DNA from 2 places in the Kribbella sp. CA-293567 genome. Region 1 is predicted to be linked to the other one. Evidence: riboswitches for the same ligand, from Rfam matches in the RefSeq annotation. Region 1 holds a riboswitch; the other holds the start of a gene.
What was found. A riboswitch is a leader RNA that binds a small molecule or an ion and turns the genes downstream of it on or off. The one in region 1 is predicted to bind ZMP and ZTP.

Region 1 (6,496 bases):
CCGGCCAATCGGCGTACCTGATGACGTCGCAGGCAGCGCCCGGAACGCGGTTCGAGGTCGTCGACAGTCGTGGTCGCCGAGTGCTCAGCGGGCGCGCTGGGCAGGACACGGGGACCTGGAACGACACCTACAAGCACGTGTACAAGCTGGATCTGTCGGCGCTGTGGCGGCCGGGAACCTACCGCGTGAAGGTGGCCGGAGCGCCCACCTCACCGGCTTTCGAAGTCGGCTCGGACCGGCGGCTGCTCAACGGCGCCAAGGACAAGGCCGTCAACTTCTTCACCGAGCAGCGCGACGGCGCCGACGTCGTGCCCGGCTCCCTTAACCGCAAGCCGGCTCACCTGACCGACCGCGCCGCGTCGGTCTACGACTGGCCGGTCTTCGCCGGTCCCGACACCGATCAGAGCGTCGGAGAACTGCGCAAGATCGGCGGACCGGTGGACGTCGAGGGCGGCTGGTACGACGCGGGCGACTACCTCAAGTTCACGCATATCGCGGCGTACTCGGACTCGTTGCTCTGGGCATCGGCTCGCGACGGCCGGTGGCCGGATCCCACGCTGGTGAAGGAAGCCCGGCACGGTCTGGCATGGCTGGACAAGATGTGGGACGAGCGGACCAAGACGCTCTACATCCAGGTCGGCGCGGGCACCGGGAACGTCGAGGGCACCTTCATCGGCGACCACGACATCTGGCGGCTGCCCGAGGCGGACGACCTCGACAACGCCCCTGGTCATCACTTGATCAAGAACCGCCCGGTCTTCCGCGCGGCCGCACCGGGTCAGCCGATCAGCCCGAACCTCGCCGGCCGCACTGCCGCCGCCTTCGCGCTCGCCGCGCAGGTCGAAGCCCGTACTTCGCCCGCCCGGGCCCGGCGTCATCTGGAGACCGCGGCGGCCATCTTCGCCCAGGCCCGGACAACTGACGTGAAGCAACTGGTCACCTCGTTGCCGTTCGCGTTCTACCCGGAAAGCAACTGGCGCGACGACCTCGAGCTCGGCGCCGCGGAACTCGCGCTGGCGGCCCAGAAGCTGCGCGATCCCAGGGCGCGGGGCTGGTTGAAGACTGCGGAGTACTGGTCGGGCGAGTACCGCAAGCACGAAGCCGGCGGCGACACCCTCAACCTGTACGACGTGAGCGCTCTCGCACACGCGGACCTGATCCGCGCCGCCCGCGCCGACCGTCGCGTGCCGGTCAACGTGAAGGCGCTCGAGGACGATCTGCGGGCTCAGCTGGAAATCGGGACGAAGCGAGCCGCGACGGACCCCTTCGGCGCCGGGGCGCAGTACGACAACTTCGACGCCGTCCCGCACGCCTTCGGCTTGGCCGCGACCGCGCGCCTGTACCGCACCGTGACCGGCGATCGCCGCTACGACGGCTTCGGCACCGGCCAACTCAACTGGAACTTCGGCGCCAACCCGTGGGGCGTCTCCTTCATGGTCGGCGTCGGCGAAGCCACCGAGCGCTGCCCCCACCACCAGATCGCCAACATCGTCGGCCGCCCGCTCACCGGCGGCGTGGTGAACGGCCCCAACTCCGCGGACCTCTTCACCGACGGCCTGGGGGACAACCTGGACAACATGAAGCCGTGCCCTGCCGATGGGGTGGATACCTTCGAGCAGTTCACGGGGCGTGGGTCGCGGTACGTCGATGATGTGCGGTCATGGCAGGCGTCGGAGCCTGCGGATGACTTTGCTGCTATTGCTGTTTATGCGTTGACTCGCTGAGTTTTCTTCCCACGCCCACCCCTGGGTCGCGGCTCCTTCGCCGCCGCTCAGCGGTGGCGGGGTGGGCGCTGAACTGCGGTAGGTGTCTTCAAGGCTGACTTGAATCGGTCTGCAGTTCGCCGACCTGCCGCTGGTGCACGCCGTACCCAGCGGGCGTCAAATCCGCCAACTGCATCGAGCCAATACCCACCCTTCAGCGCGAACCGGCGAGCACCACTCGCCGATGACGATTCCCGCGGGTCAACCTGGAGTTGGGCGGCGACGGAGGAGTCGCGAGTGAGGCGGCGAGGCACGGGAGTTGCCGCAGCGGCTCGGTGACCGGTTCACCCGGACGAGAAGCTCCGGCTACCAGCATCTCCGCCAGGGGCGTCGGCCACCTGCATCGCGCTCAATGCGCCAGCCACCAACGGGAACCACCAACCACCGATGGCAATCCCCAGCGGGCTCAGCTGCAGTCGAGCGGCGACGAAGGAGCCGCGACCCAGGGGTGGGCGGGAGCCGCGACGGAGGAGCGGCGTGGGAAGAGAAAGCGCCCGCCCAAGAGGAGCCAGGGCGGGCGCTTCGGTCATGCTCAGTTCAGGTCGAGACCCGGGTACAGCGGGTGCTTGTCGAGCAGTTCGGCGGAGGCGGCGCGGACCTTGTCGGCCACCCCGTCGGCGAGCACGTACTTCGCCTTGGACGGCGCGCCGGCCGCCGTGGTGGTCGGGGTGACGCTGGAAAGCACGTCAACCATCAGTTCCGCGACCTTGTCGAACTCGTCCCCGCCGAACCCGCGCGTGGTGAGCGCCGGCGTACCGATCCGGACGCCGGAGGTGTACCAGGCGCCGTTCGGGTCGCGCGGGATCGCGTTGCGGTTGGTGACGATGCCGGCGTCGAGCAGCGCCGACTCGGCCTGCCGGCCGGTGATCCCGTACGACGAGACGTCCAGCAGCACCAGGTGGTTCTCGGTGCCGTCGGTGACCAGCTTGACGCCGCGCTTCATCAGGCCCTCGGCCAGCGTGACCGCGTTGTCGGCGACGTTTTGCGCGTAGGTCTGGAACTCGGGGCGGCGGGCCTCGGCCAGCGCGACGGCCTTGGCTGCCATCACCTGGCTGAGCGGGCCACCGAGCACCATCGGGCAGCCGCGGTCGACGGCGTCGGCGTACTCCGGCTGGCACAGCACCATGCCACCGCGCGGGCCGCGGAGCGACTTGTGCGTGGTGGTGGTGGTGACGTGGGCGTGTGGCACCGGGTCGTAGTCGCCGGTGAAGACCTTGCCGGCCACGAGTCCGGCGAAGTGCGCCATGTCGACCATGAAGGTGGCGCCGACCTCGTCGGCGATCTCGCGCATCTTGGCGAAGTTCACCTTGCGCGGGTACGCCGAGTAGCCCGCGATCAGGATCAGCGGCTTGAACTCACGAGCGGTCGCGGCGACCTTGTCGTAGTCCAGCAGGCCGGTCTCGGGGTCGGTGCCGTAGGAGCTCTGGTGGAACATCTTGCCGGAGATGTTCGGCCGGAAGCCGTGGGTCAGGTGACCGCCGGCGTCCAGCGACATGCCGAGCATCTTCTGGTCGCCGAGCGCCTTGCGGAGCTTGGCCCAGTCCTCGTCGGAGAGGTCGTTGACGTGCTTGGCGCCGACCTCGGCGAGCGCGGGCGACTCGATCCGGTGCGCCAGGATCGCCCAGAAGGCGACCAGGTTCGCGTCGATGCCGGAGTGCGGCTGGACGTAGGCGTGCGGGGCGCCGAACAGCGCCTTGGCGTGGTCGGCGGCGGTCTGCTCGACGGTGTCGACGTTCTGGCAGCCGGCGTAGAAGCGGTGCCCGACGGTGCCCTCGGCGTACTTGTCCGAGAGCCAGTTGCCCATCGTCAGCAGGGTCGCGGGGGAGGCGTAGTTCTCACTCGCGATCAGCTTGAGCGAGGAGCGCTGGTCGGCCAGTTCGGCCCTGATCGCGCCGGCGATGGTGGGTTCCACCGCACCGATCACCTCGAGCGCGTTGCGGTACGCGGCCGACGCCGTCGCGGCGTCGGAGGGTTGAGTCATCTTCGTCTCTCTCCTGAGGTCGCACAGGGTTTCCCTGTGACAAGGTCGCGGCACCCAGGCGCACGGTGCCGGCGGTCTCTTCGCTCCCCGGTGGTCGATCCCACCTCAGCGCCAGTCGCGACTTGGTAACCCTAGCGTGTGCGGCGGGCGTCAGAGGATGCGGTCGAGGATCGGACCGTGCGGCGTGGTGCGCGGCAGCGTTCCGAACACCCCACCCCAGTCGCCGGCCAGCCGGGACGCGACGAACGCGTCGGCCACCTCGGGCGTCGAATGCCGGACCAGCAGCGATGCCTGCAGGCACGCGGCCATCCGGGCGGCCAGCCGCCGGGCACCCGCTTCGGCACCCTCCAGGTCAGAGAGCGCTTCCAGTACGTCGGTCACCGCCGCGTCCAGGCGATGATCGGCGCCTTGGGCGGCACCGACCTCCAGCAGCCAGGCTTCCAGCGACTCGGGACGGCGGAGCGCACGCAGTACGTCGAGGGCGTTGACCGTGCCGGAGCCTTCCCAGATCGAGTTCAGCGGAGACTCCCGGAACAACAGCGGGAGACCGCTCTCTTCGACGTACCCGTTGCCGCCGAGACACTCCAGCGCCTCGGCCACCGTGAACGACGTCCGTTTGCAGACCCAGAACTTGGCCAGCGGCAGCGCGATCCGACGGAACGCCGCAGCTTGCTGGTCCCCGGCCAGCGAGGCGTCGACCGCCGCGGCCAGACGCATCGAGAGAGCGGTTGCTGCCTCGCTCTCGATGGCGAGATCGGCCAGTACGTTCCGCATCGCGGGCTTGTCCTTCAGCAGGCTGCCGAACGCGCTGCGGTGTGCGGTGTGCCAGGTCGCCTCGACCAGCGCGCGACGCATCAACGCGGCCGACCCGAGCACGCAGTCGAGCCGAGTTGCGGCGACCATTTCGATGATCGTCCGGACGCCGGCCCCCTCGTCGCCGAGCCGATAGCCGATCGTGCCGTCGAACTCGACCTCGCTGGACGCGTTCGACCGGTTGCCGAGCTTGTCCTTCAACCGCTGCAGGGCAAACGCGTTGCGCTTGCCGTCGGCAAGGACCCGGGGAACGACGAAACAGGTCAGGCCGTCCGCAGCCTGGGCCAGGACGAGGAAGACGTCGACCTGTGGCGCGGAGCAGAACCACTTGTGCCCGTTGAGCAGGTACTCGCCGTCAGACCCGGTCGGGGTGGCGGTGGTGAGATTGGCCCGGACGTCGGAACCGCCCTGCTTCTCGGTCATTCCCATCCCGGCCAGGGCTCCCGCCTTCTCAGCAGCTGGCAGCCGGCGGGCGTCGTACTGCGTGGCGGCGAGTCGCGGGATCCACTCATCTGCGAGTTTCGGGTCCGCGCGGAGTGCCGGGACGGCGGCGTACGTCATGGAGATCGGGCAGCCGTGGCCCGGCTCGACCTGAGACCAGAGGTAGAAGCCGGCCGCGCGGGTGAGGTGTGGTGACTGTTGGTCACTGGTCCAAGGCGCTGCCTGAAGGCCGAATCCGACGGCCTTCTCCATCCAGCCAGTGCCACGACGGATGGAACTCGACCTCGTCGATCCGGTGACCGTAGCGGTCGTGCGTCCGCAGTACGGGGGAGTTCTGGTTGGCAGGCAGGGCCTGAGAGAGCGCTTCCTGGCTGCCGGCCAGTTCACCGATGGCAGTCAGGCCGGGATGGTCGTTCAGGTCAGCGAACGGACGCAGAGAGTCACCAAGTGCGGTGTCCCGCGTGAAGAAGTTCACCCCTTGCAGTGGGGGAGCCTGATTCGTTGCAGCGTTTGGGTCCGCCATGTCAGTACGGTAAGCGGTATGGCACGCTCTGGGTCCGAGACCTCCGTCTCATTCGTATGGGCCCGACGACTTCCCGGTACGACGTGGCGGCTGCTGACCCAGACGGTCGGCACCTGTCTGCGCTACCGGGTCACGGGTCTGGCCGCGGAGGCGGCGTTCTTCGCGATCCTGTCGCTGCCGCCGCTGATCTTCGGGCTGGCCGGCAGCATCGGTTTCATCGCGAACCAGTTCAACCTGGAGACGATCGAGGACGTCAAGATCCAGATCATCCAGCTGGCCGAGCGGGCACTGACCGCCGACTCGGTGCAGCAGGTGATCGTGCCGACGCTGGACGACGTTCTCGGCAGCGGTGGCCGGTTCGACGTGATCTCGATCGGTTTCCTGCTGGCCCTGTGGTCGGGCAGCCGCGCCCTCAACGTCTTCGTCGACACCATCACGATCATGTACGGGATGGGCGGCCGCCGCGGCATCGTCAAGACCCGGGCGCTGTCGTTCACCCTGTACTGCGTCGCGCTGATCATCGGCGTGATCGTGCTGCCGCTGGTGCTGGCTGGACCGAGCGCGGTCGACGCACTGCTGCCGGCTCGGGTGGACTTCCTGAATCAGCTGTACTGGCCCGTGGTCACGATCCTCTCGGCCGGCTTCCTGAACACGCTCTACCACCTGTCGGTGCCGGTCCGGACCCCGTGGGTGTCGGACCTGCCGGGCTCGTTCCTGGCGCTGTCGCTGTGGATCCTCGGAAGCTTCCTGCTGCGCTGGACGCTGCAGACCACCGTCGGCGGAACGTCGATCTACGGACCGCTGGCGGCACCGATCGCGGTGTTGCTGTGGCTGTACCTGACGGCGATCGCAGTACTGATCGGGGCCGCGCTGAACGCGGTGGTCGACCGAATGTGGCCGCACAAGGCGCGCAAAGACGCGGCGGACCTCTCCGAGCCGGTGATGAAGGCGGACTCGAAGGCCCACCACGAAGAA
Region 2 (6,496 bases), 1.3 Mb from region 1:
ACCGCCGAGCTTGCCGTCGGGCTGATCCTGGCGTCGTACCGGCGGCTGCCGCAGGCGGTGAAGAACCAGGAGCGCGGTGAGTGGCCATCGACGTACCAGGAGTTCGACGACTCGCTTGCCGATCGCACTGTGCTGATCCTCGGCTACGGCTCGATCGGGGAGGCCTTGGAGCGACGGCTGACCGGGTTCGAGTGCGAGATCATCCGGGTGGCGCGGCGGGCGCGGGAGGGCGTGCATCCGATCGCGGAGCTGCCTGAACTGCTGCCGCGGGCGGATGTCGTCGTGCTGCTGACGCCGGCGACTGCTGAGACGCGGGGGATGGTGGACGCGAAGTTCCTTGCGCAACTCAAGGACGGTGCGTTGCTGATCAACGTCGCCCGAGGCGTGGTGGTCGACACGGACGCGTTGCTGGCCGAGCTGACCAGCCAGCGGCTTCGCGCCGCGCTGGACGTGACGGACCCTGAGCCGTTGCCTGCCGGGCATCCACTGTGGTCGGCTCCGAACGTGCTGATCAATCCGCACCGCGGCGGCGCGTCGACGGCGTTCGCGCCGCGGGTCGCCCGGCTGGTCCGGGCTCAACTGGAGCGGTACGCCGCGGGCGAACCGCTGCTCAACGTCGTCGCGGGGCCGCCCCGATGACTGTGCTGTACTGCGCGGCGCGGGCCGCGTCGACCGACTGATCGCGGCGCCTGCCGCGGCGACCGAGGGAGGACAAAGATGTCCGAGACCGTACTGCTGATCGGGACCAAGAAAGGGCTCTGGATCGGCCGGAGCGACAGCGAGCGCCGGGAGTGGAGACTCAACGGGCCCTCGTTCGAGATGCAAGGCGTGTACTCGGTCGGCATCGACACTCGTGGTGAGCGGCCACGTCTGTTCGCCGGCGGCACCAGTGAGCATTGGGGTCCGGCCGTCTTCCACTCAGACGATCTCGGTCAGACCTGGGACGAGCCACCGGAGGGCTCGATCGGCTTCCCCGCCGGCGCCGACGCATCGATGGAGCGGGTCTGGCAGATTCAGCCTGCGCCCGAGAACCAGCCCGGCGTCGTGTACGCCGGTGCGCAACCGTCCTCACTGTGGAAGTCGACCGACGGCGGGGTCCGCTTCGAGTTGGTCAGCGCCCTGTGGGACCACCCGCATCGCAAAGACTGGGGCGCGGGCTTCGGCGGTCAGGCGATCCACACCGTGCTGCCGCACCCCACCGACTCCCAACGGATGAGCGTCGCGATGTCGACCGGCGGGGTCTACCAGACCACCGACGGCGGCGATTCGTGGAAGCCGGCGAATCACGGCATCAAGGCGTACTTCATGCCCGATCCGGATCCCGAGTTCGGTCAGTGTGTCCACAAGCTGGCGGGGCACCCCGCCGTACCGGAACGGTTGTTCGCGCAGAACCACCACGGCGTCTACCGCTCCGACGACGGCGGCGCGATCTGGAAGTCGATCGCGGACGGCCTGCCCTCGGACTTCGGCTTCCCGATCGTGGTGCATCCGCACGAGCCGGAGACCGTCTACGTCTTCCCACTGGTTGCCGACGGCAACCGGATTCCCACCGACGCGAAGTGCCGCGTCTACCGTTCCCGCGACGCGGGCTCGACCTGGGAGGCCCTCACGAACGGGCTGCCCGAGGTTCCGTCGTACGCGCCCGTACTGCGAGACGCGCTGTGCGTGGACCAAGCGGATCAGGCGGGCGTCTACGTCGGTACTCGGGACGGTTGCGTCTACGCGAGCGCCGACGGGGGCGACAGTTGGGTCGAGGTCGCCCGCCATCTTCCCGACGTCCTGACCGTGCGCGCGGCGGTGCTCGGCTGATGTCCGTGGCAGTGAAACTCCCGACGGTGCTCAGACCATTCGCCGGGGGAGCGGAGCGGGTGCAGGTCGAGGTGGCGGGCGAGCCCACCGTGGGCAAGGTTTTCGCCGCGCTGGAGGTCGAGCATCCAGCGCTGCGCCGGCGGCTGACCGACGACCAGGGCGCGCTCCGCCGGCATGTGAACGTCTTCCTCGGGAACGACAACGTTCGCGATCTGAACGCGCTCGACACACCGCTGTCCGACGGGGACGAGCTGCTGATCCTGCCGAGCGTGGCGGGCGGCTGATGCTCGGGCCTAGTGGTGGAACAGGCGAATACCCGTGCGGGACAAGGTCATGCCGACCGCGGCGCAGGCCGTGGTGACCTCGGCCGAGCGGATCGAGCCGCCTGGTTCGGCCAGGTGGCGTACGCCGTGGCGGTGCGCCTCGTCGATGTTGTCGGCAAAGGGGATCGCGCCGTCCGAGGTCATCGCGACCTCGGTCAGCCGGTCCAGCCATGCGGCGCGATCGACAGCGGAAAGGCGGTCCACCTCGGCCAGTTGGTGAGCGATGCGAGCAGACAGCGGCAGGTCGGAGCGGACCGTGATCGCGCGGCGGAGCCACCAGGTGTCGGCCTTCTGCCCTGCCAGGCGAGTGCAGTCGATCCGGGACTGCTGTCCCGCTCCGATGCCGATCGCCATCCCGTCCTTCAGCAAGGCGATCGAGTTGGACTGGGTGTAGCGGAGCACGATCAGCCCGAGCAGAAGGTCCCGCGCGGCCTGATCCGGGAGGTCGGGGACCAGCAGAGAGCGAGTCAGCGGCTCGGCGTCGCGATGCTGAGTGAGCCGAAGGCCGTAGAGCTCCCGGACCTCTTCGAGCGGCGGCTCGAAAGCAGGGTCGGCTTCGAGGATCAGGAACGTCCCGCGCTTCTTCGCCGAGAGCGTGCCGACCACGCCCGCGTCGTACCCGGGCGCGATGATGCCGTCGCAGGTCAGCCGCCTCAACACGTCGGCCAGGTCGCGATCGACCGGGTGGGAGACGGCGACGAAGTCCCCGTACGACGACTTCGGGTCAGCGTCGCGTGCTCGGAGGTAGGCGCTGGTGACGGGCGAGGTGGTGCCGACGGCGTACGTCGTACGGATGGTCTCGTCGAGCGGTCCGGCCAAGGCGGCGCCCGCGGGCGAGACGTGTTTGAAGGAAGTCGCCGCCGGTACGCCGAACGCGTGACGCGCCTCGCGGACGAGTTGCCACGCGTTCGCGGCGTCCAGCACGTTGATGTACGACGGCGAGCCGTGCAGCACCGTGAAGGGAGACGGCCCCAGGGCCGACACAGTGGCGGGCTGGTGCGGGTTGATTCCGTAGCGCAGGTGCATCGCGAGCCTCCGAGGACGAATCGGAGGCGCCCAGGCGGACGACGCCTTTACTTGCCGCAACGGTCGCTTCCCGGTGGTGCTCCACCTTCGCCAGTCACGACCGCAGACCCGGACCCTAGCGCCTCCGGATGCGCCGGCGGGATGTGCTGACACGCAGTACAGGTGACCGGCCGCAACCCCCAACCGCGACCCCGACCGCACGGCCGGCCGCGTAGTACTGGACAGGGGGTCGGCAGTCTTGTCCGGCCGGCGCTCCTACAGTGAGCGGTATGTCGAACACGCCTGATATCAAGCCGCGGAGCCGGACGGTCACCGATGGGCTGGAGGCGACCGCCTCGCGGGGGATGCTGCGTGCGGTCGGGATGGGGGACGACGACTGGGTCAAACCGCAGATTGGGGTGGCGTCGAGCTGGAACGAGATCACCCCGTGCAACCTGTCGCTGGACCGGCTCGCGAAGGCGGTCAAGGACGGCGTCCACGCGGCCAAGGGCTATCCGCTGGAGTTCGGCACGATCAGCGTCTCCGACGGCATCTCGATGGGCCACGTCGGCATGCACTACTCGCTGGTGAGCCGCGAGATCATCGCCGACTCGGTCGAGACGGTGATGGAGGCCGAGCGGCTGGACGGCTCGGTGCTGCTGGCCGGCTGTGACAAGTCGCTGCCCGGCATGCTGATGGCCGCCGCTCGCCTCGACCTGGCCAGTGTCTTCCTGTACGCCGGTTCGATCATGCCCGGCAAGCTCGGGGACAAGGACGTCACCATCATCGACGCCTTCGAGGCGGTCGGGGCCTGCGCTCGTGGTCTGATCACCCGCGAGGAGGTCGACGCCGTCGAGCGGGCGATCTGCCCGGGCGAGGGCGCCTGCGGTGGGATGTACACCGCGAACACGATGGCGTCCGCAGCCGAAGCGCTCGGGATGTCGCTGCCTGGTTCAGCCGCGCCGCCCGCGGTCGACCGGCGCCGGGACGGCTTCGCGCGCAGGTCCGGCGAGGCGGTGGTCAACCTGCTCAGCAAGGGGATCACCGCGCGACAGATCCTCACCAAGGAGGCGTTCGAGAACGCGATCGCGGTCGTGATGGCGCTGGGCGGTTCCACCAACGCCGTACTGCACCTGCTCGCGATCGCCCGTGAGGCCGAGGTCGATCTCACCCTCGACGACTTCAACCGGGTCGGCGACAAGGTTCCGCACCTGGGTGACCTCAAGCCGTTCGGGCGCTACGTGATGACCGACGTCGACCGCGTCGGCGGCATCCCGGTCGTGATGCGCGCGCTGCTCGACGCGGGCCTGCTGCACGGCGACTGCCTGACGGTCACCGGCAAGACGATGGCCGAGAACCTGGCCGACATCGCCCCGCCGGACGTCGACGGCACGATCATCCGCGCACTGGACCGGCCGATCCACGGCACCGGCGGTATCACCATCCTCAAGGGCAGCCTCGCCCCGGACGGTGCCGTGGTGAAGAGCGCCGGTTTCGACGAAGACGTCTTCGAGGGGACGGCGCGCGTCTTCGACGGCGAGCGCGGCGCGATGGACGCCGTCGCGGACGGTTCGCTGCAGGCCGGCGACGTCGTGGTGATCCGCTACGAGGGCCCGAAGGGCGGTCCGGGAATGCGCGAGATGCTGGCCGTCACCGGCGCGATCAAGGGCGCGGGGCTCGGCAAGGACGTGCTGCTGCTGACCGACGGCCGGTTCTCCGGCGGTACGACCGGACTCTGCGTCGGTCACGTCGCCCCCGAGGCCGTGGACGGCGGCCCGATCGCCTTCGTCAAGGACGGCGACCGGATCACTCTGGACGTCCGGAACCGCACTCTCGACCTCCACGTGGAGCCCGAGGAACTCGTACGGCGCAGCCAGGGGTGGACGCCGAAGGAGCCCGCGATCACCAAGGGCGTCCTCGGCAAATACCGCCGCCTGGTCACCTCCGCCTCCGAAGGCGCCGTCTGCACCTAGCCAACCTCCCCTCACGACCGGCGACTCTCCCCCTGTTCCAACCGGGGGTAAGTCGCCGATCGCGGGGGTAGCCCTCCGAGCGAGGGGGTGGCGCGGAGGATTAGACTGCTGAAACGTAAGACGGGCGTCTCGGATGGTGGGACGGTCCGGTGGTGAGCTTGACCGGATCAAGGGGAGTCGGCGATGGTGACTGCATGCGATCGATTCTTCTCGTACTTGTGCGGCGCGCCGACTGACGCGACCTCAGAGTCGAGCGCGCCCCCTCAGCCCACCCGGCTCAGGGGGCTTTTTCTTTGTACAGCAGCAGTCTTTCGTGCAGCAGTGACGAAGCAGTGACGACCAAGGGAAGGCACCATGAGTGAGCAGCTGACCGGGGCACAGGCTCTGATCCGCGCACTGGAACATGCCGGAGTGGACACCGTCTTCGGCATCCCGGGCGGCGCGATCCTCCCGGCGTACGACCCGATGCTCGACTCCACCCAGATCCGCCACATCCTGGTACGTCACGAGCAGGGCGCCGGCCACGCCGCCCAGGGCTACGCCTCGGCGACCGGCAAGACCGGGGTCTGCATGGCGACCTCCGGCCCGGGCGCGACGAACCTGGTGACGCCGATCGCCGACGCGTACATGGACTCGGTGCCGCTGGTCGCGATCACCGGCCAGGTCGCCAGCGCGTCGATCGGCACGGACGCCTTCCAGGAGGCGGACATCCGCGGCATCACGATGCCGATCACCAAGCACAACTTCCTGGTCAACGACCCCAACGACATCGCCAGTACGATCGCCGAGGCCTTCCACATCGCCTCCACCGGTCGCCCCGGGCCGGTGCTGGTCGACGTGACCAAGGACGCGATGCAGGCCACGGTCGACTTCCGCTGGCCGACCGAGCTGTCCCTGCCCGGCTATCGCCCGGTCACCCGCCCGCACCCCAAGCAGGTGCGCGAGGCGGCCCGGCTGATCGCCGCCGCCGAGAAGCCGGTCCTGTACGTCGGTGGCGGCGTGATCCGCGCGAAGGCGCACGCCGAGCTGAAGGAACTCGCCGAGCGGTGGGGCATCCCGGTCGTCACCACGCTGATGGCGCGGGGCGCGCTGCCCGACACCCACGAGCTGCACTTCGGTATGCCGGGCATGCACGGCTCGGTCTCGGCCGTCGGCGCGCTGCAGCGCTCCGACCTGCTGATCTGCCTGGGCGCGCGCTTCGACGACCGGGTGACCGGCAAGCTGAGCTCGTTCGCCCCCGAGGCCAAGGTCATCCACGCCGACATCGACCCGGCGGAGATCGGCAAGAACCGGCACGCCGACGTCCCGATCGTCGGTGACTGCAAGGAGGTCATCGTCGATCTGATCGCGGCGCTGAACTCCGAGACAGGCAGTAACGGCAAGAGC

Region 2: it holds a riboswitch for ZMP and ZTP, as region 1 does, so the genes downstream of both, OX958_RS12280 (5-aminoimidazole-4-carboxamide ribonucleotide transformylase) here and OX958_RS17735 (glycine hydroxymethyltransferase) in region 1, are expected to answer to the same signal.

The regions. Positions count from the first base shown of each region.
Region 1 covers NZ_CP114065.1:3,862,037-3,868,532, forward strand. The annotation lists gene OX958_RS17730 (glycoside hydrolase family 9 protein) at 1-1,724, shown strand, start outside; gene OX958_RS17735 (glycine hydroxymethyltransferase) at 2,296-3,744, opposite strand; ZMP/ZTP riboswitch at 3,790-3,873, opposite strand; partial or broken gene OX958_RS17740 (acyl-CoA dehydrogenase family protein) at 3,895-5,521, opposite strand; gene OX958_RS17745 (YhjD/YihY/BrkB family envelope integrity protein) at 5,540-6,496, shown strand, end outside.
Region 2 covers NZ_CP114065.1:2,553,178-2,559,673, forward strand. The annotation lists gene OX958_RS12265 (2-hydroxyacid dehydrogenase) at 1-639, shown strand, start outside; gene OX958_RS12270 (WD40/YVTN/BNR-like repeat-containing protein) at 718-1,809, shown strand; gene OX958_RS12275 (ubiquitin-like small modifier protein 1) at 1,809-2,093, shown strand; gene OX958_RS12280 (5-aminoimidazole-4-carboxamide ribonucleotide transformylase) at 2,103-3,158, opposite strand; ZMP/ZTP riboswitch at 3,180-3,266, opposite strand; gene ilvD (dihydroxy-acid dehydratase) at 3,428-5,110, shown strand; gene OX958_RS12290 (acetolactate synthase large subunit) at 5,465-6,496, shown strand, end outside.